2 regions of the Oxobacter pfennigii genome follow, and region 1 is predicted to be linked to the other one. Evidence: riboswitches for the same ligand, from Rfam matches in the RefSeq annotation. Region 1 holds a riboswitch; the other holds the start of a gene.
The links. A riboswitch is a leader RNA that binds a small molecule or an ion and turns the genes downstream of it on or off. The one in region 1 is predicted to bind glycine.
Positions count from the first base shown of each region.

Region 1 (15,966 bases):
TAGGTAATTTGGAATATGATTATTATATCTTAGGCCATGGTTCAAAAGCATACAGCAACGGGGAAATGAAGGATTTGGCCATAAAGAATAAACTGAATATAGAAAAGCATCTGACCGATATAAAGGAGCTTCTTAATCAGCCCCTGACAAAGGAAGAGCTTTTTGGTGAGATATGCATTTTAAACAACATGAAGATAAGTTACAGAAGCTTTCACTTGTGCTTATCCTCTATGTCGGCATTTTTAGCATATCTGTACGATAAGGATACCATCTCATATGAAATAGAAAATGGTAAACTATATTATTTTTTAGTATAATGTAAGATATGAAAGGAGTGTGATTCAAATGCAGACAGTAATATTGACAGATTCCTGCAGCGACCTTCCATTAAGCTATGTAGAAGAAAACAACATTCACGTCATAGGAATGGCATACAATTTTAAAGGTCAGGAGCATATAGATGATTTCGGCAAGACATTAAGCTATAAAGAATTTTATGATAATCTTAGGGCAGGTGAGATGTCCTCCACATCTCAGATTAATGTATTTACTTTTGTTGAGATATTTAAAAAATATGTCAATGAAAGTAAATCAGTATTGTACATAGGCTTTTCATCTGCATTGAGCGGAAGCGTTAATAGTGCCAAGATAGCCAGGGAAACAGTTATGGAGGAAATTCCTGGTGCGGATATAACAGTAGTAGACAGCTTGTGTGCATCAGGCGGAGAAGGCCTTCTTGTATATCACGCCGTTGAAATGCTGAAAAAAGGCCATTCAAAGGATGAAATTGCAGACTGGGCAGAAAAGAACAAGCTTAAGGTCATTCATTGGTTCACCGTTGAAGATTTAAATCATTTAAAAAGGGGAGGAAGGGTATCAAGCACTGCTGCTTTTGTAGGCACCATATTGGATATAAAGCCTATTCTTCAGGTTAATGATGAAGGAAAGCTCATCCCCATAACGAAGGTAAAAGGAAGGAAAAAATCCATAAAGGCTTTGGCAGATAAGCTGAAGGAAATGATAGTGAGCCCGGAGGAACAGGTTATTTTCATAAATCACGGAGACTGCCTTGAAGAAGCTGAATATTTAAAAAGACTGGTACTTGAAGAAGTAAAGGTAAAGGATGTAGTGATAAATTATGTAGGACCCGTTGTAGGCTCTCATTCAGGTCCGGGAACATTGACAGCGTTCTTTATGGGAGATAAGAGATAGAAGTAAAGGGGATACATAATGAAAATATATTCATGGAATGTTAACGGAATAAGGGCCATTATGGGAAAAGGCTTCGTGGAATGGGTGAATAGCGAAAAGCCTGACATATTATGCCTGCAGGAAACCAAAGCAGCAGAGGACCAGATTGATTTAAGTGCAATCAGGGATGAAGGCTATGAGATATTTTGGAATGCAGCCGAAAAGAAGGGATACAGCGGAGTGGCAACCTTCTCTAAAATGAAGTCTTTATCAGTAAAATATGGCTTTGAAACAGAGAAATTCAATAATGAAGGAAGAATAATAATCACTGAATTCGAGGATTTTACCCTTTTTAACATATATTTTCCCAACGGCCAAATGGGAGAGGACAGACTTAATTACAAATTGGAGTTTTATGATGAGGCTCTAAAATATTTTGACAGCTTAAGGGACGCAGGAAAGAATGTGATAATCTGCGGAGACTATAACACGGCACACAGAGAAGTTGACTTGAAAAATCCAAAATCCAATGAAAATTATTCAGGTTTTTTACCTATTGAACGCCAGTGGATTGACAAGCTTATTTCTCATGGATATGTGGATGTTTACAGGACAATGTATCCTGATACAGTCAAGTACTCCTGGTGGAGCTACAGATTCAGCGCCCGGGCAAGAAATATAGGTTGGAGAATTGATTATTTCTTTGTAAACCAGGACTTCTATTCGAGGATTAAAAGCTGCGATATGCTAAATGATATACAGGGGTCAGACCACTGTCCCATATTTATTGAAATATAGTTGTGAAAGTTACGGATTGCACAAAATTGCATCCGTAATTTTTTAAGGGGAGTTTTTTATGGAAAAAGCAAATTTTAAAATAAGGGCATGGGAAATAGATTTTTTAAGGGGAATAGCATTAATATGCATGATAATATTTCATATAGTCTTTGACCTTAGGGATTTATATAATATACCAATAGATTATGCAAAAGGCTTTTTCTATTATGAAGGCAAGTTTTCGGCAATATTATTTATGCTTATATCAGGTATAAGCAGCTCATTTAGCCGCAATAATTTTAAAAGAGGGTTAAAAATATTTTCAATAGCCATGTTTATAACTCTGGCAACATATATTTTCGACCCCCGTCTTATTATAAAATTCGGTATACTTCATTATTTTGGTATAAGCATGATGCTTTATGGTATTTTCAAGGATTTAAATAAGTATTTGCTGCTTATAACAGGGACGGTGATTATAGTAATAGGCAATATTTTTTCAAACATGACTGTAGTATCTCCATATCTTTTTCCTATTGGGCTTATATCATCAAGCTTTTTTTCGTCGGATTACTACCCCATATTCCCCTGGTTCGGCATATTTTTATACGGTATTGCCATAGGAAAATTCTTATATAAGGAAAAGAGGAGCATATTTAATTTCACCATACCCGATAACCCCATCAACTTCTTAGGGAGGCATTCGTTGATTGTGTATCTTTTGCACCAGCCTGTTATTTTATTTATACTAAATGTAGTGATGAAAAAGTAAGCCTAAATAAAATCAGTGTATTTTTTTATGAACAGGCTCAACACCGTATTTTTTAGCATTATGATCTCTTCCCAAATATAGATTTATCCAGGATGAAGTCTGAGTCAAATGATAATTACAGGGCGGTATCACATCATGGTCCAGCTCCCGGGTTTTGCCGCTGTTTTTTAGCCGGGCATAAGCTCTTACCCATTCGCATTTTTTCTTAAAAGGATATACCTCACACCAGCCGAGGTAGCTTCCTCCGCAAATACCGTTTCTTATTTGCTTCGGGCATTGGGACATGGGGCAGACATATGCCACGTCCGGAAGAGCGCAGTCGCCGCAATCCTTGCAATGATAAAGTACGGTTTTTGAAATATGTTCAACAAAATGAAAAGGCTCTTCCAATGGAGTGTCTTCAATGGCCTTGCATATAGCCCTCATGGGCTTCCACAAAGGAGTACCCGGCTCCAGCATAAGGCTGTGAACTATTTTTGACATGGGGTAAACCAATTCCACTTTGGTGTCCAATGGCCTTTCTCTTCTTTCAGAAACTGCGTCCCTATTAAGGCCCGTCTTTTCATCTTTTTCGAAATAATAAAACCCGTCCCGTATGGGGTAGTCAAATTGAGGTAAAAAGTCCATCCATGTACCTGACAATTCCTCTCCTTTGTCTATGATATACTCAACATCCTCATATCTTATGCCATGGCCGCCTATATGTACCCCGGCATATCCCATTCCCTTCATAATAGCATAAAGCTTTGCACACCTTAAAAGCTTTGCTTCTGCTCCTTTATCAGGTGAATAGCTTTCATTTTCAATTTCCGACAGCAATTTATCTGTTACGATGACACCGGGAATTCTGTTTTTATTCATAAGCTTGGCTGTGCCGTGAGACAGCACATAAATATTGCCTATAACAGGAATATTCAAATTAAGGCTGTTAATAAAAAGAAGCAATTCATGGATTTTTCTCGCATCGTAGCCAATCTGGCTGACAATATATTTGGCACCGGAGCTGATTTTCATTTTGAGCTTATAATACTGAACCATGGTTTCTGCCTCGGTCTGCTTGAAGGGGGAACATACGGCACCTGCGAAGAAATCGCTTGGGTTATGTTTTATGATTCCTCTTATCCCTTTGTATTCTAAGCCTTTATTCATCTCTTCTAAAAGCATCAGAACATGCATGGGCTCTAAATCAAATACCGGCTTTGGCCTGCCGAGGAATCCTGCATATACATAATCACCGGTCATAACAAGTATGTTCCTGACCTTTGTGCGGTCCAGCGAATACAAAAGGCCTTCCAATTCATTTCTGTTCTTGTCCTTGCAGGTAAAATGAACCAAAGGTTCTATACCGAGCTTTATTACTTCAGAGGCTAAGCCTTCGGGTGTGATTGCAGGCACCCCTCCCGGGTTATCCGTTAAGGTTAAGGCATGAATTCTTTGGCCTTTGGCCGCTAATTTTGCATTTTCAATTACAGCTTCCTGGGTCTTTTCATTTGCTCCTCTTCCGGGAACCAGCTCCCAGGTAACAGACATTTTACTTTTATCAAAAAGAGATTCTTTAAATTTATTTATGTCTGAGTCCATATAATCATCCTTTTAAATTAATCTATCTGTTTTTAGCATTCTATAATTTTCATTAATTATGCAGAATAAGAGCTCCTGAACCCGCTAAAATCAAAAATTGTTAGCAGGTCCAGAAAACCTTGTTACTTTATAATAAAATATCCCGGATTAAATCCGGGATATTTTATTATAAAGATTATTATTTTTTCTTTTCTATTCTTTCAACACCGTACTTAGCAGCGTTATGATCTCTTCCAAGATACATGTTAATCCATGAAGAGTGCTGGTAAGTATCATAATTTAACGGTGTATTTACATCGTGATCCAGCTCGTGTTCGTGGCCTTTTTTCTTAAGTCTTGAGTAAGCACGTACATAAGCGCATTTTTTCTTTCCGGGATATACCTCGCACCATCCGTCATAGCTTCCGCCGCAAGCTCCGTTTCTCTGGTTCTTGGGGCATTGTGACATAGGACAAACATAACCTACGTCAGGAAGTGCACAGTCTCCGCAGTCTTTACAATCATAAAGAGCAGTTTTTGCCATGTGCTCCACGAAGTGGAATGCTTTTTCCAGCTTGGTTCCCTCTATATTTTTACAGACAAATTTCATTGGGCCCCATAATGGGGTTCCGGGCTCAAGCATCAATGCGTGAGTAAAGGTAGACAATGGATAAACAAGTTCTACTTTTGTATCCAATGGCCTTCCTTTTCTCTCGGTAAACTTGTCTATATTTAAGCCGGTCTTTTCATCTTTCTCATAGTAGTAGAAACCGTCAGGAATAGGATAATTAAATTCGGGTATAAGGCTCATCCAATCTTTGCTGAGCTCTTCACCTTTGTCGATGATGTATTCAACATCTTCATATTTTATTCCATGGCCGCCGATTTGAACTCCGGCGTATCCTATACCTTTAAACAGGGCATACATTTTTGCAGCTCTTAACATTCTTGCAGCTTTACCCTTATCCGGTGCTTTGCTTTCTTCTTCTAATTCTTTTAACATTTTGTCTGTTACTACGCAGCCCGGAATTTTGTTATTATTCATAAGCTTGGCTGTGCCGTAAGACAGCACATAAATATTGCCAACTACAGGTATATCCCAGCCGTTGGATTTAATAAAATGAATAAGTTCATGAATTTTTCTTGCATCAAAACCAATCTGGCTTATTATGAACTGAGCACCGGAAGCAACTTTCATTTTTAATTTGTAGTATTGTGCCATCTGCTCAGCTTCTGTCTTTTTAAACGGTGAACTAACAGCTCCTGCAAAGAAATCGCTGGGTTTATGCTTGATAGTACCCCTCATGCCTTTGTATTCCAAACCGTCGTTCATTTCATTAACTAATGATAAAACATGCATAGGATCAAGGTCGAATACAGGCTTTGGCCTTCCTGTGTAACCGGTATATACATAGTCACCGGTCATAATAAGAAGGTTTCTTGCTTCCGCACGGTCAAGGGCATAAAGCAGACCTTCAATCTGGTTTCTGTTTTTGTCCTTACAGGTAAAATGAACCAAAGGTTCAATCCCTAATTTGACAATTTCTGCTGCCAGGCTTTCGGCTGCGATTGCGGGATTACCGCCGGGCATGTCGGTCAATGTAAGAGCATGCACTCTGCCGCCTTTTGCTGCCTGTTCAGCATATTCGATTGCTTCTTCCTGAGCCTTTTCATGAGCTCCTCTTCCAGGAACAAGCTCCCATGTTACAGATAAAGTATCCTTGTCTAAAAGGGATTCTTTAAACTTATTAATTTTTGTTTCCATGGCGCGCCTCACCCTTTTCTTATATTTTAATACGAACATATAATTGATATGAACATATATAGTTTGTCTATATTTTATCTTACTTTATATTTAAAAATTTATAAAGTATTTGAACTATACATGACAAAATAGTGCAAAAAAATATACAAATTATATCTGTACCATAATATAATAAGTATAGCTTTAACACCCCATTAATTATATAATTAAATTTAATATAAAATCAACTACTTACACAAAGTACCATAAAAGGCAGGTCAATAAAGGACGCGGGGTACAGGTTCCCCCTAGGCTTATATCCCCCAAAGGACGAAAACCAGATCATCAACACTTATACCAGATATGAACTTTGTAATATCAATTGAAGATAATGCCTTCGCTAATTGTCCTTCATCATGCTTTATGCCTAAAAGAACTCCTTCCAATGCCGAAATATCCTCCATGCCGAAAAAATCCCCATATATTTTAGCTGAAGTAATAATGCCGCCTTTAACATCCAAATAGGCTTCTACAAGGCCGCCGGGAAGCTTCTTCTCATTGTGGAATGTGTATTTGGGAGAGCCTCCGAAATTCCATTCCCAGGTAGAATATTTTTCGTCGGCAAGCTTCTGTATGTTTGAAATGTCTTCATTTGTTAAATCATATATTGTACCTTCATTGTCCGTGTTTTTCACATGTTCCATTATCAATTGTGTAAATTTCATAATATCCAGAGGTGTCTTTAAATGGCTGCTTATATTAGTTACACGGCTTGAAACAGATTTTACGCTTTTTCCTTCAAATTTTGCCTCCTTTACTTTAAGAGCAGCTGAAATATCTGCAATTTGAGAAGCAAATAAAAGGGTTCCATGATGAAGCATTCTATTTCCTATGCTGTATTGGGCATTGCCGGATATTTTTTTACCTTCAATTGTAATATCGTTTCTTCCGGAAAATTCAGCATTTACGGAAAGGTTATTTAAAACTTCTATTATAGGAAGGGTGAATTTTTTAAAGTCATTAAAATTTTTATCTTTGCTGCCGGAGGTAAATGTGAAGTTTAAGTTTCCCAAATCATGAAAAACAGCACCTCCGCCTGACAGCCTTCTGACAACAGGTATGTTGTTGTTTCTGACGTATTCAAGATTTATTTCAGATAATGTATTTTGATTCTTGCCTATTATTATACTGGGACCGTTTCTCCACAACATAAAGCAATCATCTTCAAAATTCTTAAGTACGTATTCTTCGCAGGCCAGATTAAAATATGGGTTGATGGAATCGTTGTAGATGTAAAGCAAAATATCACCCCTTGTATACATTTTATTATAGAATAGCAAAAATTTATTTGGGCAACAATAGCTTTAATATTTTGGGTTATTCAAAATCCATTGACAAGGGTTTTAACAGGGTGCTATGATTAGAAAAAGAAAATAATGCCAGATGAAGGCAATGGGAGACATCAATTTATGATGGCCGAAGAAGAAATGCGGTATCTGCCGGGATACCTGCAGAAACTTTCAGGCAAAAGTATCGTTGTCTGATGGGGCTCTGAAAAGACCATATGGGCACCGAAGGAGGAAGCCATGAAGTTTGGCGACACTCTCAGGTAAAGGAAACAGAGAATGTAAGGCTTTAGCTTTGCATTCTTTTTTATTTATAAAAATATTGGAAAGGAGTAATAAAAATGAAGATTATTGAAGGCTTGTATTACACTAAGAATCATGAATGGTTAAAGGTATCGGCAACAAAGGCATATGCCGGTATAACAGATTATGCCCAGCATGAATTGGGAGATATCGTATATGTGGAATTGCCAGAAACAGGAACAGATCTAAAGCAGGATGAGGCATTTGGTGCTGTCGAATCTGTAAAAGCTGCATCGGATATATTTATGCCTGTATCCGGTACAATTACTGAAGCAAACGACGCAGTAGTTGATGACCCTTCTCTGGTTAATCAGGACGCCTTTGAAAACTGGATGATTTCATTTGATATAAGGGACCTGTCCGAGCTTGAAAATTTGATGGATGCAGCTGCATATGAGGAATTCTGCAACCGGGAGGAATAAAATGAGTAGGTTTATACCAAATACCCCAAATGACCGCCAAAGGATGCTTGACACCTTAAATCTTAAATCCACAGAGGACTTATTTAATGCCATTCCTGAGAGTATCCGCTTAAAAGGCCATTTGAATCTCAATAGCGGTATATCAGAGCTTGAGCTGCTGAGCCATATGAAGGCATTGGCCTACAAGAATAGGGGTACGGAAGAATTGACATGCTTTTTAGGCGCCGGTGCTTATGACAGGTATATCCCATCCGTTATTGATCATTTAATCTCCCGTTCGGAATTTTACACAGCTTACACGCCTTATCAGCCTGAGATAAGCCAGGGAACCCTTCAGGCCATCTTTGAATTCCAGACCATGATTGCCAACCTTACGGGGATGGAGGTGGCAAATGCTTCCATGTATGACGGAGCATCGGCCTGCGGTGAAGCAGCATTGATGGCAGCAGATGCATCCAAGAGAAGACAGGTTTTAGTATCTAAGACAGTGCATCCTGAGGTAAGGGAAGTTCTCTCCTCCTATGTGCGCTTCAACGGAATGGAACTTTTAGAAATTGACAGCAAATATGGGGTGACAGATAAAGAAAAGCTGAATTCCTTATTATCGGCTGACACTGCGGCAGTGGTTCTTCAGAACCCCAACTTCTTTGGAATAATCGAGGATTTTGAGGCTATAGAGCAGCCCATCCATAATAACAAATCCCTTATGATTGTGAATGTTTCCAATCCTTTATCTTTAAGCTTAATTAAAAGCCCGGGAGAAATAAAGGCAGATATCGTTGTGGGGGAAGGCCAGTCCTTCGGAGTTAATTTAAGCTTTGGAGGGCCTTACCTTGGGTTTATGGCTACAACTTCCAAGCTAATGAGAAAGCTTCCGGGAAGGATTGTAGGCCAGACTACGGATATTGAAGGGAAAAGGGCATTTGTATTGACGCTTCAGGCAAGAGAGCAGCATATAAGAAGGGAGAAGGCAACATCGAATATTTGTTCAAACCAGTCTTTAAATGCCCTTTGTGCTACAATCTATCTTTCTTATATGGGCAAATGCGGTTTTAAAGAAGCAGCACAGCAGAGCATGAAAAAAGCTCACTATCTTCACGGCAAGCTTAAGGCGGCAGGATTTAATCTTATATTTGAAAAGCCCTTCTTCAATGAATTTGCTGTTTCCTTAAACAAGGATCCGATTGCTGTTAACGAGAGGCTTTTAAAAGAAGGAATATTGGGCGGGTATGTTCTGGGTGAAAAAGAACTTGGGAATGAATATAAAGGCAAAAGCGGACTATTAATTTGTGTGACTGAAAAGCGTACAAAGGATGAGATAGATAAGCTTGTTTCAATACTCTATAAGGAGGGTAAATAAATTGGGTTACGATAAATTGATTTTTGAACTCTCCTCTATTGACAGGGCTGCATATAATATTCCGGCCTGGGAAGAAAAGGAAGACTATGATGATGCCATACCGGAGAATTTAAGGAGAAAGGATGAACTTATTCTGCCTGAGGTAAGTGAACCTGAGGTTGTAAGGCATTATACTCAGCTTTCCATGAAAAATTACGGTTTGGACGGAGGATTTTATCCCTTAGGCTCCTGCACCATGAAATACAACCCCAAGATTAATGAAGATATGGCAAGATTAAAGGGCTTTGCAGACTTACATCCTTATCAGCCTAAAGAAACAGTTCAAGGGGCTTTGGAGCTCATGTATGAGCTATCTTGTATGCTCTCTGAAATAACCGGTATGGCAAAATTCAGCCTTCAGCCGGCAGCAGGAGCCCATGGCGAGCTGGCGGGTCTTATGATTTTCAAGGCATATCATGAAAGCCGCAAGGATTTTAAACGTAAAAAAGTTATAGTACCCGATTCCTCCCACGGCACTAATCCTGCCAGTGCGGCACAGGCAGGATTTGAGGTCGTTGAGATAAAATCGGCACCTGACGGCACCGTAGACATAGAAGCCTTAAAAGCAGCGTTAAATGATGAAGTAGCAGGCCTTATGCTTACAAACCCAAATACTCTTGGATTATTTGAAACCAATATCGAAGAAATCGCAAGGCTTACACACCAGGCCGGAGGTCTTTTATACTATGACGGCGCCAACATGAATGCCATCATGGGTATAACACGGCCGGGGGACATGGGCTTTGATGTAATACACCTTAATCTGCATAAAACCTTTTCCACTCCCCATGGCGGCGGCGGTCCGGGTGCAGGGCCTGTAGGAGTAGCAAAAGGGCTCGTGGGCTTTTTGCCCTATCCTATGGTGGAAAAACAGGAGGACAATTATTACTTAAAGATTGACAGCCCCTTATCTATAGGAAAGATAAGGAGCTTTTACGGAAGCTTTGGAATACTCTTAAGAGCTTACTGCTACATTCTGACCATGGGAGCTAACGGTTTAAAAGAAGCTTCCTGTGTTGCAGTATTGAATGCAAATTATCTGAGGGAAAAGCTAAAGAAATACTATGAACTTCCTTATGACCGTATATGCATGCATGAATTTGTTTTAGCCGGCCTCGGAAAAAATGCTCCTGGAGTAGCAACTCTTGATGTGGCTAAGAGGTTGTTGGACTTAGGCTATCATCCTCCTACAATTTATTTTCCTCTCATAGTTGAAAATGCCATGATGATTGAGCCTACAGAAACTGAAAGCATAGAAACTCTTGATGCATTTATCGATGCCATGATACAAATTGCAGGTGAGGCAAAGAATGAGCCGGAAAAGCTTAAGGAAGCACCTATAACGAGAGGAGTAAGAAGGCTGGATGAGGTTAAGGCAGCAAGAACGCCGGTGCTTAAATGGCAGCCTTAAAAAATTATGGAAAAGCATGATTATAATTTAATGGTTATAGGTGGAGGCCCGGGAGGATATACAGCCGCCATAAGAGGAGCCCAATTAGGCTTTAAGGTATGCTTGGTAGAAAAACAAAATATAGGAGGTACCTGCTTAAATACGGGATGTATCCCGACAAAAGCTTTATATAAGAGTGCAGAAGTCTATAATTCAGTTAAGAAAAGTGAAGAATTCGGTATTTTAAGCCATCATATATCTATAAACTGGGAGCTGGTACAGCAAAGAAAAACAGGTATTACCCAAAAGCTTAAGGAGGGAATTCTAAAGCTCATTGAAGCTAATAATATCACCATTATAAATGGTGAGGCGGAATTTGTCGATAAAAACAGAGTGCTAATAAAGGGTGAAAGCCCAGAAAAAAATCGGATTTCTGCAGACAGAATAATAATTGCCACAGGTTCAAAAGCATCTAGACCTCCAATTGAGGATGCCGACCTTCCGGGGGTATTAGACAGCAGTTCACTTTTATCAATTGACCATATCCCTGAAAGCCTCGCAATTATTGGCGGAGGTGTAATTGGAATGGAGTTTGGCGCCATATTCAATGCCTTAGGAAGCAAGGTCACGGTAGTTGAATTTTTGCCGAATATATTGGCACAATTGGACAGCGATATGGTAAAGAGGCTTATGCCTATATATAAGAAAAAGGGCATTGAAATATTGACAGGCTCCAGGGTGCTGAAAATAGAGAAAAAACATAAGTTGGAACTTTTGGTTTCAACAAAAAAAGGTGAAGTCAATATAGAAGCAGATTATGTTTTGCTGTCAACTGGACGCCAGCCTGATCTTGAAGCCTTGAAACTTGATAATGCTAAAGTTGAATACCATAAAAAGGGCATATTTACGAACAGTTTTGGCGTCACGAATGTTCCTCATATATATGCCATAGGCGATGTGACAGGCGGTATAATGCTGGCCCATGCCGCAGCTCATCAGGGGATTGCTGCTGTTGAGCATATCGCCGGTTTAAAGCCTAATGAAAATAATGTGGTCCCGGCTTGTGTCTTTACTTTTCCCGAAATAGCCTATGCAGGCATGACGGAAGATGAAGCTAAATCAAAGGGAATTGTATATAAAACAAGCAGGTTCATGTTCGGCGCTAACGGAAAGGCCTTGATATTAGGCGAAGGAGAGGGCTTTATAAAGGTAATTTGCGATGATATGGATGTGCTCTTAGGCGTGCATATTATGGGACCCCATGCATCGGATTTGATAAATGAAGGTATCCTTGCCATTGGTATGAAGCTAAAAGCAGAGGATATCATGGGTATAGTGCACCCTCATCCGACATTAGGAGAGACTTTTTTGGAAGCCGTCATGGGAATTAAAGGTGTATCTATTCACTCGGTACCGGTAAAAAAGAATTTATAAGGAGGAAGGCCGGGATTATGAATACTTTAAAAAGAACAGTACTTTATGAAGAACATTTGTCTCTTAAAGCTTCCATGGTAGACTTCGGTGGATGGGATATGCCGGTAAATTATCCTGCCGGAATTGTGGAAGAGCATTTATATACAAGAAAAAAAGCCGGACTTTTTGACATATCTCACATGGGGAGATTTAAAATTGTGGGCAGGGAGGCGGTGCCATACCTTCAGCATGTTCTGACAAACAATGTATTAGCACTGGATTTATTGCAATCCCAATACACAATGATTCCCAATGAAAAGGGTGGGGCATTAGATGATGCTTATCTTTACCGCTTTTATGAGGATGAATTTCTGCTTGTTGTCAACGCATCAAATGCGCAAAAGGACTGGGCTCATTTAACGGAAGAAATTAAAAAATTTGATTGTCAAATGACCGATGAATCAAACAGCATTGCTATGATTTCAGTTCAAGGGCCTTTATCGAAGGATATAATAATTGGCATATCCAATGACCCTTACCTTACAGAGCCTGTAAAAAATGCTCTCAATATATTAGAGCTTGACGGCAAAGAAGTATTAGTTGCCAAAACCGGATATACGGGAGAACCCATAGGTTTCGAGCTCTTTGTAAAGTCAGATGATGCCGTTCCAATGTGGAAGCTTTTAATGGAAAAGGGGGCCATGCCGGCAGGTTTAGGCGCAAGGGATACCTTGAGGCTGGAAGCAGGATTGCCACTATATGGTCATGAGCTAGGACTGGATGTTGAAGGAATTGAGATACCAATCTTTTCCTGCCCCCTGGCTAAATTTGCCGTAAGCTTTGCAAATGTTAAAGGCAATTATATAGGAAGAGAGGCTTTATTAAAACAATTTGAAGCCTTTCAAAAAATATTAAAAAGAGATTTTTCGGATATAAAAGACTTGCCTAAAATAGTTAAACCCTTTGCTTTAATTGACAAAGGAATTGCAAGGGCTGGATTTAAGATTTTCAAGGAGGGAAGTGAAGCCGGTTACGTTACCAGCGGCACCATGATTCCTTATCTTAAAACCGAAGGCCAGGGCCTAAGCACTAAAATAAAAGAGGAAAAGGCCATGAGGTCAATAGGTTTAGCCCTTGTAAACAGCGATATATTGATTGATGATGAAATAGAGGTAGAAATCCGTAGCAATAAATCAAAGGCAGTGATTGTGCCTTATCATTTAAGAGGAGATGCACCTCCCTTTGCCCGTCCCATACTTTATGGTGTTACTGAAGAATATACAAGTGACACTTCAGGAGATTATAAAACTAAAACTCTTAATTTAATTGAAAAAAGCCTTAATAACCATTTATGGAGGCAGGAGGAATGTATTAATTTAATACCTTCGGAGCAAACCCATTCCAATGCCGTCAGGTTGTTATCCGTAACGGATCCGTCCTTCCGATATGCCGAGCATAAAAAGACCAAGTCCTTTTATGATTATGATATATTCTACTATCAGGGTACAAACTTCATAGATGAGGTGGAACATTTACTGGCATATGAGCTTAAGAAATATTTCAATTGTTCCCTTGTGGAAAGCAGGCTAATAAGCGGACAGATGGCAAATACAGCGGTTTTCAGTGCCTTGATGGATTTTAAAAACCGTGCCAACAGAAAGCGCGATGCAAAAAGGCTGGGCTATGTGATGAACAACCATATAATAAGGGGAGGGCATTTGAGCGCCCAGCCCATGGGTGCGTTGCATGACTATATTGCCATAGACCCTGTTACCGAAAAGGCAGCTATAGTCAATTTCCCGGTTTTAAAGGACAATACCTTTAAAATAGATGCCGGAGAAACTAAAAAGCTTATTGACAGATACAAACCGGAGCTCATAATCTTCGGCAAGAGCATGATTTTGCACAAGGAACCTGTTTCGGAAATAAGAAGGTTCATAGATGAGCAAAACATAAATACCGTTATAATGTATGATATGGCACATGTTTTAGGGTTAGTAGGGGATTACTTTCAGAATCCCTTTAAAGAGGGCGCTGAAATTGTAACCGGATCAACCCACAAGACCTTTTTCGGAACTCAAAGAGGCGTTATTGCAGCAAACTACAGGGAAGAAGAACTAAAGTGGGAACTGTGGGAAACCATAGAAAACAGAGCTTTCCCCGGAAGTGTAAGCAATCATCATTTGGGAACCATGCTGGGACTTTTAATGGCGGCCTATGAAATGAATCATTTTAAAGATGAATATCAGAAAAACATAGTTGACAATGCAAAGTATTTTGCAAAAGCCTTGAAAAATGACGGCCTTGATGTAGCGGGAGATCCTTCGATTTCCTTTACCGAAACCCATCAGGTTATTGTGAGGGTGGGCTATGGCACAGGTCCTTTGATAGCAAGAAGGCTGGAAGATAACAACATCATAGTAAACTATCAGGCAACTCCTGAAGAAGAAGGCTTTACAGCTTCAGGAGCGCTAAGGATTGGTGTTTCTGAAATGGTCAGGTTTGGCTTTGGACAAAATGAATTTGATAAATTAGCAGAATTGATGGCCGACGTCATTTTAATGAATAAGGATGTAAAAGAAGAGGTTAAAAAATTAAGGAGCTCATATATAGATATGAAGTATTGCTTTACTGACAGGGAAATTGAGAACTGTATAAATAAGCTAGGCAGTAAAATTTTTAAATAAGAATGATTTTCTATTTCATGAAATGGAATAATGGCATGCAGATTATAAACAATAAAAGAAGGCTGATACGTCTGGGAAAGTATGAGATCCTAAGGTGGAGTTTTGTAAATTTCATGGTTCTATGCTATTATACATATAGTTTCTATCCGCTTTAACAGTTGGTTTTATTTCGTTTACTTGAATATTAGTTTTAGAACGGAGGCTTACATATGGAAAATGGCGCAGCAAGGTTTATTCTAGCTTTTAGTTTATCACTTATGATTATGACAATTTTATCAGGGGTTAATTCATTTGCCGCTGCAGATAAATACAATAATTTTAGGGAATTAAGCCTTAATGAAAAGTTAGATACGGATTATAAAATTACCCGATCATATTCCAATTCAAATATTGCCGTTATTGCAATCCATGGCGGCAATATAGAAAAGGGCAGCAGCGAATTAGCTTATGAATTGGCTTCCCAGGGCAATTTTAATTATTATTCTTTTGAAGGAATAAAAAAGGAGGGTAACCTGTCTCTCCACATTACTTCCAACAATTTTGATGAGCCAACTGCCCTTGATATGATATCTAAATCAGATACAACATTATCTGTACATGGATGTGCCGGCAAAGATGAATTTACCTATATTGGCGGACTGGATAAAGAGCTGGCCGAAAAAATCAGGGTTTCTCTTAAAGCCCATGGATTTACTGTTTTGGACCCTCCCCAGCATTTAGCCGGCATATACAAGTCAAATGTCATTAACCTCAATGCAAGAAATAAGGGAGTCCAGTTGGAAATATCGGCAGGTTTAAGGGATCACTTTCTAAAACCCCATGGCCAAAGGGAAGTATTTGATAGATATATAAATGCTTTATTAGAGGCTCTAAATACTATTGATAACCAGGAAACCTTGCAAAAATAGACTATGAATTTATAGTCTATTTTTACTATCAAAAGCCACTTTCTTATGGAAAAG
Region 1 is NZ_LKET01000016.1:121,830-137,795, forward strand. It holds gene OXPF_RS02215 (MBL fold metallo-hydrolase) at 1-317, shown strand, start outside; gene OXPF_RS02220 (DegV family protein) at 346-1,212, shown strand; gene OXPF_RS02225 (exodeoxyribonuclease III) at 1,231-1,989, shown strand; gene OXPF_RS02230 (heparan-alpha-glucosaminide N-acetyltransferase) at 2,048-2,740, shown strand; gene OXPF_RS02235 (methylenetetrahydrofolate reductase C-terminal domain-containing protein) at 2,753-4,321, opposite strand; gene OXPF_RS02240 (methylenetetrahydrofolate reductase C-terminal domain-containing protein) at 4,500-6,065, opposite strand; gene lplA (lipoate--protein ligase) at 6,359-7,345, opposite strand; glycine riboswitch at 7,488-7,590, shown strand; glycine riboswitch at 7,594-7,668, shown strand; gene gcvH (glycine cleavage system protein GcvH) at 7,732-8,115, shown strand; gene gcvPA (aminomethyl-transferring glycine dehydrogenase subunit GcvPA) at 8,117-9,475, shown strand; gene gcvPB (aminomethyl-transferring glycine dehydrogenase subunit GcvPB) at 9,477-10,925, shown strand; gene lpdA (dihydrolipoyl dehydrogenase) at 10,932-12,338, shown strand; gene gcvT (glycine cleavage system aminomethyltransferase GcvT) at 12,356-15,004, shown strand; gene OXPF_RS02275 (poly-gamma-glutamate hydrolase family protein) at 15,214-15,912, shown strand.

Region 2 (15,966 bases), on a different contig from region 1:
GTCAGGAGGAAGGGGTGTCGGTAACCAGGAAGGATTTAGTATACTAAGAGAACTGGCTGAAGCCCTTGGAGGAACGGTAGGAGGTTCCCGTGCTGCCGTTGATTCCGGATGGATTGAAAAGAACTTTCAGGTTGGCCAGACCGGTAAGACAGTAAGGCCTAAGCTCTATATAGCATGCGGAATTTCGGGAGCTATACAGCACCTGGCAGGTATGCAGGAGAGCGATTATATAATAGCCATAAATAAGAACGGCGACGCTCCTATAATGGGCGTGGCAGACTTAGCTGTAGTAGGAGATCTATACAAGGTCGTACCTGAGCTTACAAGAGAGGTTCAGGCATTAAAAGGCATTCGTTAGTTAAATATCTTTTAATAAAAATTGGGAGGGGAAATTATGAAGGTTTGTGTTATCGGCGCAGGAACAATGGGAGCCGGAATTGCCCAGTGCTTTGCAAGCGGCGGATTTGACGTTGTATTGTGCGATGTAAAAGCTGAATTTGTTGACAAGGGATATGGCATCATAGAAAAGTCTCTTTCAAAGCTCGTTTCCAAGGGTAAAATGGAACAGTCCCAGATGGACGCTCTATTAGGAAGAATTAAAAAGACTATAGATAATAAAGACGCTGCCGACTGTGATCTGGTTGTGGAAGCAATTATCGAAAACATGAATGTGAAAAAGGAGCTTTTCAAAAACCTGGATGAAATTTGCAAACCGGAAACCATACTGGCATCCAATACTTCTTCGCTTTCAATAACTGAGATAGCTTCAGCCACTAAAAGACGGGATAAGGTTGTAGGAATGCACTTTTTTAATCCTGCTGCCGTTATGAAGCTTATTGAGATAATAAGGGGCATGGATACATCTAACGAGACTTATGAGAAGATAAAAGAGATATCCGTATCTTTAGGAAAAGACCCTGTTGAAGTAAAAGAGTTCCCGGGATTTGTAGTAAACAGGATACTTATCCCCATGATAAATGAAGCCGTCGGAATATTGGCTGAAGGCATTGCTTCAGCAGAAGATATCGACAAGGCAATGATGCTGGGTGCCAACCATCCCATGGGGCCATTGGCTCTTGCAGACCTAATAGGCAATGATGTAAATCTTGCTATAATGGAAGTTCTGTATACCGAAACCGGAGATTCAAAGTACAGGCCTCATCCTCTTTTAAGAAAGATGGTCAGGGGGGGCTATCTCGGAAGGAAGAGCGGAAAAGGTTTTTTTGACTATAGCGGAAAATAATTAAGATAAAAGTTTAATAAAACAAATATTTAAATAAAATTAAAGCCTTTTCTAATTAAGAGAAAAGGCTTTAATTTTATATTTTTAATCTTTAGTTTGGAGCTATTTATTTAAGTTTTATAAGCAGCTCGCAGGATTTTACTATTTGTCCTTCCGAGACAAATACGGTATCAATAACTCCGGCAGCTGGTGCAGATACGATAGTCTCCATCTTCATGGCTTCTATAACCAAAAGAGGTTGATGTTCCTTAACTTCATCTCCTTGTGCAGCTAAAAGCTTCAAGACGGTACCGGGTATACTGGCACCTACCTCTTTATTGTTTGAAGGGTCTGCCATCTTTGTGGCTTCAACAGCGCTCTTTGAACTTGATGCCGCTGCTTTATCCTTTATCTTTACTTCTCTCCTGTTGCCATCCACTTCAAAGACTAAGGTTCTTTTGCCTTCATTATCTAATTTTCCAATCTCCAACAGCTGTATTATCAATATCTTTCCTTCGGCAATTTCGGCCTCACATGTTTCGCCTTCTACCAATCCGTGGAAGAATATATCGCTTCCCAACCTGCTTAAATCGCCGTGTTCAATCCTGAAATTGAGGTAATCTTCATATACATCAGGATACAATACGTAACTTAAGCGGTGTTTCATGGAGGCGCTTAAGTTATATCTTTCCTTCAAGAAGCGGCCAACTTCCTCAAAATCCTCAGGAGGCAAAAGTTCTCCGGGGCGCACGGTAATTGGTTTATCACCCTTTAAAACCAATGCCTGCAGTGCTTCGGGGAAACCGCCCATGGGCTGGCCCATCATACCTTTGAAATAGGAAACTGCCGAATCAGGGAAGGACAGGTTCTTTCCTTTTTCTAAAATGTTTTCAGGCGTCAAGTTGTTCTTTACCATGAATATGGCCATATCGCCTACCATTTTTGAAGAGGGTGTTACTTTAACTATGTCGCCTACCATAAAGTTAACAGACCTGAACATTTCCTTTACTTCCGTAAATCTGTGGCCTAATCCGAAGCTTTCAACCTGGGGTTTTAAATTTGAGTACTGGCCTCCGGGTATTTCATAGCTGTATATCTCGGCAGAGCCTGATTTCATGTCCGATTCAAACTCTGAGTAAACGGGGCGTACTGCTTCCCAGTAATCAGATATGGTCTGAAGTTCATTTACATTCATACCTGTATCTCTTTTGGTGTTCTTAAGAGCAGCCACTATGGAGTTTAAGGCAGGCTGGCTGGTTAATCCCGACATGCTGTTAAATGCCGTATCTGCAATGTCGACTCCGGCATCTGCCGCCATCAATACTGTAGCAACTCCGTTTCCTGTTGTATCATGGGTGTGGAGGTGAATTGGTATTGATATTTCCTCTTTTAAAGTCTTAATAAGCTTATAAGCTGCGTGTGGCTTTAAGAGGGCTGACATATCTTTTATTGCCAGTATGTGAGCTCCGGTTTTTTCTATTTCTTTAGCCATATCCACATAGTATTTTAAATTGTATTTTTCTCTTTTATCATCAAGGATGTCACCGGTATAGCAAATACAAGCCTCGGCAATTTTACCCTGCTTTAATACTTCTTCAATGGATAATTTCATGCCTTCCAGCCAGTTTAGAGAATCAAAAATTCTGAATACGTCAATACCTGAAATGGCAGACTGTTTAATAAATTCCTTTATTACATTGTCAGGATAATTCTTGTATCCTACAGCGTTGGCACCCCTAAATAACATCTGGAATAGTATATTTGGTATTCTCTTTCTTAATTCCTCAAGCCTTGCCCAGGGGGATTCACCGAGGAATCTGTAAGCAACGTCAAAGGTGGCTCCGCCCCACATTTCAAGGGAAAACAAATCCTTTCCCACTACAGATAATTCCTTTGCTATTTTAATCATGTCCCTGGTTCTCATTCTTGTAGCTATCAAGGACTGATGGGCATCACGCATGGTAGTGTCGGATATAAGGAGCTTGTTTTGAGCTTTAATCCAGTCAACTAAACCTTTAGGTCCCTTTTCATCTAAAATGTTTTTAGTTCCGTATAATTTTTCGGGCATATTAATTGGCGGAACGGGAGGAACATCAAAATCCCTTTTTTCCCCTCGTGTTTTATTGACAACGGTTTCACCTATAAAGGTCAATACCTTAAGCTCGGTATCCGTTCTAGGGGTTACATTAAAGAGGTCGGGGTTATCTCCTATAAAACCAGTGTCGCATTCACCCTTTAAAAATTTTTCGTGATTTAATACATTTATAAGGAAATCTATATTGGTTTTGACGCCTGATATGGTCATTTCCTTGATGGAACGTACTGATTTTCTCACGGCATCATCAAAGGTTCTGGAGGTAGCGGATATTTTAACTAAAAGGCTGTCATAATAAGGGCTTATTACAGCACCTGCAAAGCCGTTTCCTCCATCCAGCCTTATACCGTAGCCCGAGCCTGAGCGGTATACATCTATTTTTCCGGTATCCGGGGCAAAATTATTTGAAGGGTCTTCAGTTGTCACCCTGCACTGTATCGAGTAACCTCTCGGAACTATATCGGCCTGGGATTTTATATCTATTTCCCTGGAATCCAAGGAATAGCCCTGTGCTATCAATATCTGATTCTGAACTATATCTATTCCTGTTACGTTTTCAGTAACGGTATGCTCAACCTGAATTCTGGGATTCATTTCAATGAAATAATGATTTCCATGGGCATCCACCAAGAATTCCAAAGTGCCTGCGCTTCTATAATTAACGGATTTTGCCAATTTAATTGCATCATTGCATATATCATCTCTCTTCTCTTGTGAGAGGGAAAAGGCAGGCGTGAATTCTATTACCTTCTGGTGCCTTCTTTGTATTGAACAGTCCCTTTCATGGAGATGAACAATATTTCCGTATTTATCCCCTAAGACCTGCACCTCAATATGTTTGGGACGTTCAAGATATTTTTCAATGAATATGTCATCAATTCCAAAGGCTTTCCTGGCTTCATTTTTTGCACTTTCATAAGCCTGGGCAAGCTCTTCTTCATTATTTACAATTCTCATACCTCTTCCGCCTCCTCCGGCAGAAGCCTTAAGCATTACGGGATAACCGCAGAATTTAGCATATTCCTTTGCTTCCTCAATAGAAGTTGCAGGTTTATCTACTCCAGGAATTGTAGGGACATTTACACTTTTCGCCGCGATTTTTGATTTTATTTTATCGCCCAGTTTTTCCATCATTTCTGGAGCAGGTCCAATAAACTCTATCCCTGCTTCTATACATTTTCTTGCAAATTCAGGATTTTCAGCCAAGAAACCATAGCCGGGGTGAATTGCATCCACTCCTTTTTTAACTGCCAGGCTTATGATTTCTTCAATATTTAAATATGCTTCAATTGGTCCGAGACCTTTGCCGATAAGATAAGATTCGTCTGCTTTTGTGCGGAAAAGTGAGCGTTTATCTTCACTGGAGTAAATTGCTACGGTACGAATACCCAGTTCATGACATGCCCTGAATATCCTTATAGCGATTTCTCCCCTATTTGCAGCCATTACTCTTTTAAACTTTTTAATCAATTTTGCAACTCCTTTCTCTGTTTCTTTCAATCTTCAATAATGCTATCGATAACGATATATATTAGAATATTATATCCTATGAAGTGGCAGAACACAATGATATTATGTGCTTTACTTATAAAAATTTCATTAATCCCAACAATAAATTTTAAAATATTATATATATATATTCTGCAAATTTCTTGAATATTTCCTGCATAATTTTCATGGATAAAATAGAAAGTATTGGTAATATATGATAAGTTCATTATGTAATAAAACTAGGATCAATTAGAGATAATTAAATTATATACAAAATGCGTAAAATTTACTTTCTGGAGGTTGTTATAATGGTAGACTTAAAGGCGTTAACAGATTCGGTAGGTGAACTTGATGAAGAGCGAGTGCTTAATGTGCTGGAAGATTTTGTAGCAAGCAGCCCATCTGAAGAAGAGGCACAAAAAGTTGTTGCGGCGTGTCAAAGCGGTATGGCAATAGTTGGTGATCTCTATGAAAAAGGCGAATATTTTGTAGGAGACCTTATATTTGCAGGAGAGCTTTTGACAAACGCTATCAATACATTAAAGCCTGTTTTAGGAAGCTCAAGCTCACAAAAGGCAGGAAAAATAATAATAGGCACCGTAGCAGGAGATTTGCACGATATAGGGAAAAATATATTCAAAAGCATGTCTGAGGCTGCAGGCTTTGAAGTTATTGACTTAGGAATTGATCAGCCGGCAAGCGCCTTTGTGGAAAAGGTGAAGCAAGTAAAGCCGGACATTGTAGGTATGAGCGGAGTATTGACACTGGCACTGGAGGCTATGAAAGAAACAGTTGATGCATTAAAGGAAGCAGGGCTTCGGGACAGCATTAAGGTTATCATAGGCGGAAACCCTGTTACAAAGGAAGCCTGTGAGCAAATCGGAGCCGATGCATTTACCACCAATGCCGCAGAAGGAGTAAAAATTATTCAGGGGTGGGTGAAATAATGAGTGATGCAAAAGCACTGCAGCAGGAGAGAACGGAAATATTTCAGGATGTATACGACAATAAAATCCCCAAAAGGGTTCCCATTAATATAGCCATGGGCTTAGAACCTACTGCACAGTTTGGCGGAATTGATATGACCTCAGCCCAGTGGAAGCCATCAATGGTGGCAGAAGCCGCCGATAAGCTCTGCCAGACTGTTTTCAGCGACGTATGCGTATTCAGCGGGTCTTTAAGGCTTCCATCCTTTTATCAGAGCGTTGATTCCCAATCTTTTGTAATGGGTTCAAATGGCTTCATTCAGCACCCGGAAGTAATAGGAATGGATCCCGAGGATTATGATTATTTGATAGAAAAACCCTATGATTGTTTGTTAGAAAGGGTAATACCAAGACAATATAAAGCCCTTGATATAAATGATCCCATAAGGATGGCAATAAACCTGACTAAATCATTCACGGCATATAATAATGATATGATGGAACTGGGTATGATAAGAAATAAGCTGGTAGAAAAATATGGATACTATCCCGGCGGCCCCATAACAGCCGGAGGATTTACAGAAGCCGCCTTTGACTTTCTGGCTGACCAGCTGAGAAGCTTCAGAGGAGTCAGTATGGACGTAAGAAGGATGAGGGATAAAGTTAAAGCTGCCTGTGAAGCCTTATATCCCATAGTGTTTAAAAAAGGACTGCCATCATCGGTATCAAATTATACCCACGTATTCTTCCCGCTGCACATGCCTACATTCATGAGGGAAAAGGATTTTGCCGAACTATGGTGGCCGACATTTAAGAGGCATTTGGAGGAATATGCTTCCCTTGGAGTCCACAGCAGGATATTTTGCGAGGATAACTGGGACAGATATGTAGATTATCTCTATGAATTGCCGACGGATACCTATCTGTATTTCGAATATGGTACTCCAAAATTAATCAAGGAGAAGCTGGGCAAGAAATTCATACTATCCGGATTTTACCCTGTAGGGCTTTTGAAAACAGGAACAAAACAACAGGTAATAGATAAAGCAAAGGAAATAATAGATATCATGGCGCCGGGAGGAAAGTATATTTTCACTTGGGATAAGAATCCATTGACCATAAACGATATCAACATTGATAACCTGGTGGCTTTGACGGATTTTGTCAGGGATTATGCCGTATATCAAAATCCCGGCCAAAAAGCAGGGATGGAATTTAACACGGAAGATTATAAAATTGCACCATCTAAAAAGCTTGAAAGCAAATATTTCACCACCTGGGATCAGTTTAAATCATCCCATCCCGAGGTATCGGATTTGGGAGAGCCTAAGCTGCAGGGATTGGAAGAGAGAGTATTCCAATTTTTAATGTATTTGCTGCTGTAAAAACAAAGGTACTTCAATTTGAAGTACCCTTTTTCATTTTATATAATATTAATAATATATAAAATTATTGATTTTGCGATTATTTGTTATACACTATTGTATATATATACTATACTATATATTGACATTTTAAACAATTCATACGTATAATATATTATGTTAGCTGTATTTAATGGAAGATTTTTAATATAAATCTTAATTATTCTTTAAGGGGGATTTGTCATGCCAATAAGGATAGCTATGAATGGATTCGGAAGAGTCGGAAGGGTACTCATGAGAATAGCAAAGGAGCAGTTGAATGATGATATTGAAATCGTCGCTATAAATGCCAGGTCATCTGTTGAAACCCTGGGACATCTTCTTAAATTTGATTCCAGTTACGGGCATTTCAACGGTACCATCGAATATGAAGAAAACGCACTTATAATTGATAACAGGAAAATAAGAGTTTTTTCAAGCAGTGATCCTAAGGAACTGCCGTATAAAGAATTAGGTGTTGATATAGCTGTTGACACAACAGGCGCTTTCACCAAGAGAAGCAAGGCTATGTCACATATAGAAGCCGGTGCAAAGAAGGTTATTATAACTGCCCCTGGAACAGATGAAGACATAACAATTGTAATGGGTGTCAATGAAGGTCAATATGAATCACCGAATCATCATATTATATCCAACGCTTCTTGTACAACCAACTGTCTGGCTCCCGTGGCTAAGGTCTTAGATGAAAACTTCGGTATAGTAAAAGGTTTAATGACTACAGTACACGCATATACCAATGATCAGGAAATTCTTGATAAAAGTCATAAGGATTTAAGAAGGGCAAGGGCTGCGGCTGTATCGATAATTCCTACTACCACCGGTGCTGCAAAGGCAGTAGGCAAGGTATTGCCCAGCTTAAACGGAAAAATTAACGGTTTTGCACTTCGCGTGCCTACCCCTACAGTCTCAATAACTGACTTTGTGTGCGAGCTTAAAAAAGAAGTTACAGAGAAGGAAATAAATGAAGCCTTAAAAAATGCATCACAAGGGAGCTTAAAAGGCATACTGGGATATTCCGACGAGCCTCTTGTTTCAGTGGACTACAAAGGGGATCCAAGATCATCAATAGTTGACGGACTCTCCACCATGGTTACGGGAAAAAATATGGCTAAAGTGGTTTCCTGGTATGATAATGAATGGGGATATACCTGCAGGGTTGCAGATCTTATAAATTATGTAGCAGAAAGATTATAATATTAAGGCAGGATTATTATGAAGCCTTCATACATTTGAGTATGAAGGCTTCATAATTTTATGTTATTAATTAAGAAAAAAACCTATTTTATGGGCTTATTTATGATATTATAGATATGAATTGTAATTGGGTAAAAGCTTATAAATTTACATGAGAATGAACAGTAAAAAACAGGAGGAATAGTATGCAAAATTGGATAACGGAATTTATGGGGCAGTTTGGATATCTAGGCATCTTTCTTTTGATTGCAATAGAAAATATTTTTCCTCCCATACCTTCGGAGATAATACTTACCTTCGGCGGATTTATGACTACATATACGAAAATGACGTTTTCAGGAGTAGTCCTATATTCGACGGCGGGTTCAGTAGGCGGTGCCATAGTGCTGTATAAAATAGGCCATTTGTATGACGGAAATAAAATGGAAAAAATAATAGACCGCTATGGACATATACTTAAGGTAAAAAATGATGATATCAACAAAGCCTCTTCCTGGTTCAGAAGATATGGCAACCAGGCAGTTTTTTTCTGCAGGATGGTTCCTTTAATCAGAAGCTTAATATCCATTCCTGCCGGTATGTCAAAAATGAAATTTACACCTTTTTTGTTATTTACCGTGGCAGGAAGCTTGATCTGGAATATATTACTGGTAGGCGCCGGCGCACTGTTAGGAGAAAACTGGCATAAAATTGTTGAGTTCATGGACATTTATTCAAATATTACATATTTTTTATTGGGAGCCGCAGGCATCATTATTATAGCTTTATGGGCATATAGAAGGAGAAGGATTAAGCTTAGAAAAGAACAGGAGTAATTACAGGCATATGAAAAGAGCTTTGCCGATATCAATATGGATAGCAGTAAAGCTCTTTATTAATATTAATTATGGATTGCAAAGAACTCTGACCATTCTTAAGCCTTCTATTTTTTTGATTCTTTCCACGACATCTGCACTTAAAGCAGCATCGATATCTATTATGCTGTATGCCAGCTCTTCTTTTTGATGAGTGAGCATGTTTGCTATATTTATTTTATTCTGAGCCAGTATGGTTGTAATCTGGCCTATCATGTTGGGTATATTGCTGTGGACTGTTGTGAGGCGTAAATTTCCGGAATGCTCAAGCTCACAGTCGGGGAAGTTTATAGAGTTTCTTACAGTGCCGTTTTCTAGAAAATCTTTTACCTGTAAAGCTGCCATTATAGCGCAGTTTTCCTCAGATTCGGGAGTAGAAGCACCGAGATGAGGGATGTTTATGACTCCTTCATGCTTCAAGAGCTCTTCACAAGGGAAGTCTGTTACATAGCAGGATAAAATACCCTTATCCAAAGCCTCCAAAACATCACAGGTTTCCACCAATTCGCCTCTTGCAAGGTTTATAAGGCGGGCACCTTTTTTCATTATGTTAAATTTATCCTTGTTAAACATGCCCTTGGTTTTTGAACTTAAGGGAATGTGTATTGATATATAATCCGACGTTGCAATGAGGTTATCCAGACTGGAAGCTCTTATTACATTACAGGATAATCCCCAGGCTGAGCTTATGGAAATAAAGGGGTCATATCCTATTACATCCATGCCTAAAGCCAAAGCGTCATTTGCCACCATTACGCCGACAGCCCCAAGGCCGATTACGCCGATTCTCTTGCCTTTTATTTCCGGGCCTTCAAATTGGGATTTCCCCTTTTCAACCAGCTTGCCTACCTCATCCCCCTTGCCGATTAGAGTCTTTGCCCAATTCATGCCCTGATATATGTGCCTTGACGAAAGAAAAAGGGCAGTCAGTACAAGCTCTTTAACGGCGTTTGCATTGGCTCCGGGAGTATTGAATACTATAATTCCTTTTTCGCTGCACTTGTCGATTGGGATATTATTGACTCCGGCTCCTGCACGGGCTATGGCTTTAAGGTTTGAAGGCAGCTCCATGTCAAGCATGTTGGCACTTCTAACTATAATTGCATCGGGATTTTCAACGTTTTCCGATACAGTATATTTATCTGATGGTAAAAGATCGAGTCCCATCTTTGATATATTATTAAGGGTTTTAACTGTATACATTCAAAGTCCTCCTATATATTTTCCTTTTCAAATTTCCTTATAAATTCCGCCAGCTTCTTTACTCCATCAATAGGCATAGCATTATAAATGCTGGCTCTTAAACCGCCTACGGAAGCATGGCCTCCAAGTGTTGTCAAACCCATCACTTCGGCTTCAGAGATAAATTTCTTGTTCAACTCATCGGTAGGTGCCATAAATGGTATATTCATTAATGACCTATCCTTTTTATTGACAGGGGAGGTAAATAATTTTGATTCCTCCAATGCACTATATAAAATTTCCGCTTTCTCCATATTTATCTTCTCCATTGCTTTTACACCGCCTAATTGGAGCAGCCATTCAAATACCAAGCCGGCAATATATATGCTGTAACAGGGAGGGGTGTTATACAGAGATTTACCCTTTGCCTGTACGTCATATCTTAGCATGGAGGGCGTGTTCTCAAAATGCTTACCTAGAAGGTCATTTCTTATTATTACCACTGTAAGGCCGGCAGGACCCATGTTCTTTTGAGCACCTGCGTATATGAGCCCGAATTTTGTGACATCAATTTCTTCAGATAAAATACTGCTGGAGTAATCGGCAACCAGAGGTACGTCGCCGGTATCCGGAAGGGTAGTAAAACGGGTTCCTTCGATTGTATTATTTCCGGTGATATGCACATAGTCTATATCTTTTGATATTGTATAATTTTCAGGAATATATGAGAACTTCTTATCTTCGGAAGAGGCAATAACATTGACATTACCGAATAATTTGGCTTCAGTCATGGCTTTTTTAGACCAGGAGCCGGTATTTATATAATCAGCGCTTTTATATTTACACATAAAATTCATAGGAACCATGGCAAACTGAGTAGAGGCACCGCCCTGTAAAAAAAGCACTGAATAACTTTCAGGTATATTCATAAGCTTGCGAAGGCTTGTTTCAGCATTCTCAATGATGGAAGCAAATGCTTTTGACCTGTGACTCATTTCCATAACAGACATTCCGCTTCCTTTATAATCAAGCATTTCTTCAGATGCTCTATTAAGTACCCATTCAGGAAGCATGGAGGGACCGGCAGAAAAATTATATACTCTCTTCATATGAATTCTCCTCATATAATAAATTTTTATAAAATAAAAAAGGGCAAACTGATGGTAAACCCCTGGGAATGTATAGTAAATAAGCATATAGATATGCATTATCTCTGTCCTTTTGCCTGAGAGATTATTTCTAAAAAAAGAAATTTGCCCCTTCGGCGCCAATCAATGGTCTCTCCAGAGGTTCGTCCTGTTGAAGTCTTTTTAACCCGTGAGTTTCACTCCTTTGGTGAGCTGCCAGTGTCATTTACGCGCAGCTGCTCTTCCTCAACAATCATCCGAATATATTGAATTGTATGTAATATATTAAGCTTAATTATAGTTTTGACAAGTAAAAGTGTCAAGGAATAGTTTGTTGTTTATTTGTAATATTTGTACACTTAGCCAGTATTGACTAAACTAAATCCATATTGTGAAAATATTGATTTGTTTACAAGCTATATGATATCATAAAATTTATATAGCAAATTTCATAAGCAATGATTTCAAATGGTATAGCCATTCGAAATATTATATTATTTAACTCATATTTGGTCTTTCACAGTAAAAGACGTAAAAAGGAGACTATAAAATGAAGGCACAGAAATTAAAATCCAATTTGTTTTTGCTGGCGGCAGCCCTCATATGGGGATTTGCGTTTGTGGCGCAGCGATTAAGCGTAGATTATATAGAACCCTTTACCTTTAACAGCATAAGGTTTATATTAGGAAGCATTTCTCTTTTGCCTCTTATTTTTTTTATGAGAAAGAAAAAAAACCATGAGCCTGACAATGAAAAGGGCAAGAAGAATCCGCTGTTTGCAGGAATCCTTGCCGGCAGCGTACTTTTTATAGGTGCATCATTGCAGCAAATAGGGCTTATTGAGACTACGGCAGGAAAGGCTGCATTTATCACCGGGCTGTACATTGTCATCGTTCCGATTTTAGGTATATTCTTAAAGCAATACGTGCGCTTGAGCACATGGATGGGTGTTTTGGTTGCTATAGCCGGACTTTACCTTTTATGCGTAATGGAGGACTTTACAATATCAAGAGGAGATCTATTCGAGCTCTTTGGAGCTTTCTTCTGGGCACTACATATAATTATAATTGACCGTTTCAGTGGGGAGGTAGATTCTCTGCTGCTCTCGTGTTTTCAGTTTCTAACTTGTGCGATGCTTAGCGGAGCTGCTGCTTTACTATTTGAAGACATAACCATTGAGGGGATAGTGGGCGCCGGAGTGCCCATTTTATATGGAGGTATTTGCTCAGTGGGAATAGCCTATACCTTACAGGTTATGGGTCAAAAGCATGCCGAGCCATCCCATGCGGCCATAATACTCAGCATGGAAACGGTTTTTGCAAGTCTTGGAGGGTTTATAATACTAAATGAAAATTTAGGCGCGAGGGGCTATATGGGATGCGCATTAATGCTTTTAGGTATGCTTTTGTCCCAGATGCAGAATTTCACCAGGAAGGAATCTATTGCTGTTAACTCTTAGCAGGAAGAAGGTTTTTTATATGCACAATTATCTTACTCAGGAAGCTATAAACAAGCTAAAGGAAGAAATAGAATATAGGAAAGTCGTATTAAGATACAAGATACTTGAGGACGTCAAAGAAGCAAGAGCCCATGGTGACTTAAGTGAAAACTTCGAATATAAGGCCGCTAAAAGGGAGAGGGGGAAAAACGAAAGCAGGATACGTTATTTGGAAAGAATGATAAGAACGGCTACTATAATAGAAGATAAGACCTCAATTGATGAAGTGGGCATAGGAAAGACCATAACCTTAAGATTTATTGAGGATGATGAAGTAGAAGAATATCATCTGGTTACAACTGTAGAGGTGGATCCTTTAAAAAATATAATCAGTATTGAATCCCCCCTTGGAAAGGCAATATATGGGCACAAGGCCGGAGATGAAATTAAGATACAATCTTTAAACGGAGAATATACTGTAAGAATTGAGAAGATCGCAATAACGGAGGGCAAAGATATTTAAGGAGGGGGCCCCCCTAACTGTTCCGATAACTGAAAGAGCTTTGATTTCGTTGATAAATGCTGGGAGACAGAGACATGAGAATTGGATAAGTCACGTTTCTCTCCCAGCATTTATTTGTTTTTTCTGTGTTGAAATTTGTAATATTTCTGTATATAATAAATGTCAGGCTAAAAGAAATAATACAAACGATAATAAAATAATTAAAAAACTGCAAAAGGTATTAACAACTTGTCGAATTTATGCTAGTATATAAATGCTTATATAAATAAAATAATAAACAAGATATTGCAAATGTAAAAGCAATGTTCGATAAGTGTTATTATTATATAAAGCATATTAAAATTTAATATTATTCCAGAAGCTTATTTTTCCATCCTTCTATATTAGGTGGAAAGTTAATTTAATTATAACAATTATTGCAGATTATTTTTAGAAAGGAGTTGAGTTTCTGGTTATTCCGTGAAGGATCGGGTTTAATAAGCAATTACAGCATTCATAATCTATTTTCTTAAGGAGAGTGTAATTAGATGAAAAAACCACTAAGTAAAGCCATAAAGACGTTCTATGGTGTTGGTGATCTTGGTTTCTCACTGATGACCAGCGTAGAACTCTATTTATTCGTATTCTTTCTAACAAATGTTGCAAAGTTTTCGCTGCCAATGGTTGCTCTTATAGGTTCCGTAACAAGTATAGTTGATGCAGTTTTATCTCCCTTCTATGGCGCTATAATAAGTGGTACCAAGCCTATGAAATGGGGACGTAACCGTTCCTGGATGCTTATTGCACCACCTGCGGTTGTAGTTCTGTATATGTTCCAGTATACAAAAATTGGACCGGAGCCAGTAGCTGCATTTTTAGTTTGTGCCGGATTTATTTTAAGTCATATTATTTGGAATATAGCTTGGGTTGGAAATGTATCTTTAATTTCAGTTTTGGCGAATAACCCTGAAGAACGTGGTCTTCTTGCATCAAGACGTGCAACTTACTCCGCTTTAGCTGGTGTGTTCTATTCATATATAGGTTCACCTTTGGCACAATGGCTGGGAGTTGTTACAGGTAATGAGGTATTAGGATATTCATTATTAGCAGGAATAATGGCCGCTACAATGTTAATTGGTTATTGGACAGTATTTAAAATCACTGATGGATATGAAGTAGAAGAAAATACAGCAAAAAGCTCGGCAGCTCCAAAAGCTGAAAAAGTATCCGGTGGAGTTATGTTAAAGATGGTGTTCCAGAATCCTCCGCTTCTCGTATTGTTATTAGGAGACTTCTTCAGATATATGGTTAACTTCATAATGACTGCAGCAGCAGCATATTACTTCACATACGTTGCGCAGAACATGGCTCTTCTTCCTGTATATCTCCTTATTGGAGCTATAGCGCAGGTTATAGGCTCATATGCAAGCGGACCCGTTGCAAAAGCATTATCTTCAAGGAATGCAACGGTGGTTGGACTTTTTGGTCTTGCTGCCTCATTGATTTTGTGCAAATTCGTAGCAATGAACGTAACTATGTTCTTCGTAGTAGTATCTGTTGTAAGGTTCTTCCTTGGAGTATTAACAGCAGTAATGGTTGCTCTTTACTCTGATGTTTCAGTATACGGAGAATGGAAGACCGGTAAAAATGCTACTCCGTTCATAATGGGATTAATGAACTTATCCCTTAAATCAGCTGTTATAGCAAGGGGTACAATAATTCCTATAGTATTGTCAGCGGCAGGCTTTGTTGCAGGAGCTGACCCGGCAACAGCATCATTAGAGCTTAAGAATGCCGTTATAAACGTATTCTTGTTCATACCTGGTATATTTGCTTTAATATCTGCCTTAATCTTGGCTATTGGCTACAGATTGACAAAAGAAAAGCTTGCAGGATACCAGGCAGAAATTGATAAGAGAAAAGCTCAGGCAGCTTAATAAATACTTCAATAAATATTATAAAGCCTCATGGACAGTTTACACTGCTCCGTGAGGCTTTTCTTTTGCATGCTAGAGTGTTAAAATATATTGTGTCTTATCCCTGTTTGTGGCGTTCGGATAAAAGCACTCCGCCCACACCTATGCTGTCAGCATCGTATTCGTTTATGTATATTGAAAAGGACTGCTTTGGTATGTTGGTCACTTCATGCATGGTTTGTGTGACCTTCTCTATTATCTCCTGTTTCTTTTCCTTAGTTTGCTTTGTCATTTCAATTTTAATAGTTGGCATTAAATCCACCTCCTTAATTTAATTTCAGTGTAAAGGATTATAGTATAAAAGGCAATATAAGGCAGGGAGTAATATAAAAAAAGTTGCTACGCAACTTATTGAAAGGGACATAGGCCCCCCTTCGACGTAAAAACGCCGAGGCATTTTACTGAGAACTCCCACTTGACAGCAAGGACGTCCCGTCCTTTTCAATCCTCGTTTTTATATATAGGAAAGAGAGCTTTCCTATATATAAAAAAATACTGCCGGAATTTTTCCGGCAGTATTTAAAATTATATCTAT
Region 2 is NZ_LKET01000068.1:172,950-188,915, reverse strand. It holds gene OXPF_RS20365 (electron transfer flavoprotein subunit alpha/FixB family protein) at 1-358, shown strand, start outside; gene OXPF_RS20360 (3-hydroxybutyryl-CoA dehydrogenase) at 392-1,243, shown strand; gene OXPF_RS20355 (pyruvate carboxylase) at 1,350-4,784, opposite strand; gene OXPF_RS20350 (cobalamin B12-binding domain-containing protein) at 5,117-5,755, shown strand; gene OXPF_RS20345 (uroporphyrinogen decarboxylase/cobalamine-independent methonine synthase family protein) at 5,755-7,119, shown strand; gene gap (type I glyceraldehyde-3-phosphate dehydrogenase) at 7,342-8,352, shown strand; gene OXPF_RS20335 (DedA family protein) at 8,538-9,167, shown strand; gene OXPF_RS20330 (3-phosphoglycerate dehydrogenase family protein) at 9,237-10,409, opposite strand; gene serC (3-phosphoserine/phosphohydroxythreonine transaminase) at 10,421-11,497, opposite strand; glycine riboswitch at 11,592-11,685, opposite strand; gene OXPF_RS20320 (DMT family transporter) at 12,066-12,974, shown strand; gene greA (transcription elongation factor GreA) at 12,994-13,476, shown strand; gene OXPF_RS20310 (MFS transporter) at 14,004-15,392, shown strand; gene dmpI (4-oxalocrotonate tautomerase DmpI) at 15,490-15,684, opposite strand.
Region 2: another riboswitch for glycine. It lies ahead of serC (3-phosphoserine/phosphohydroxythreonine transaminase); the one in region 1 lies ahead of gcvH (glycine cleavage system protein GcvH).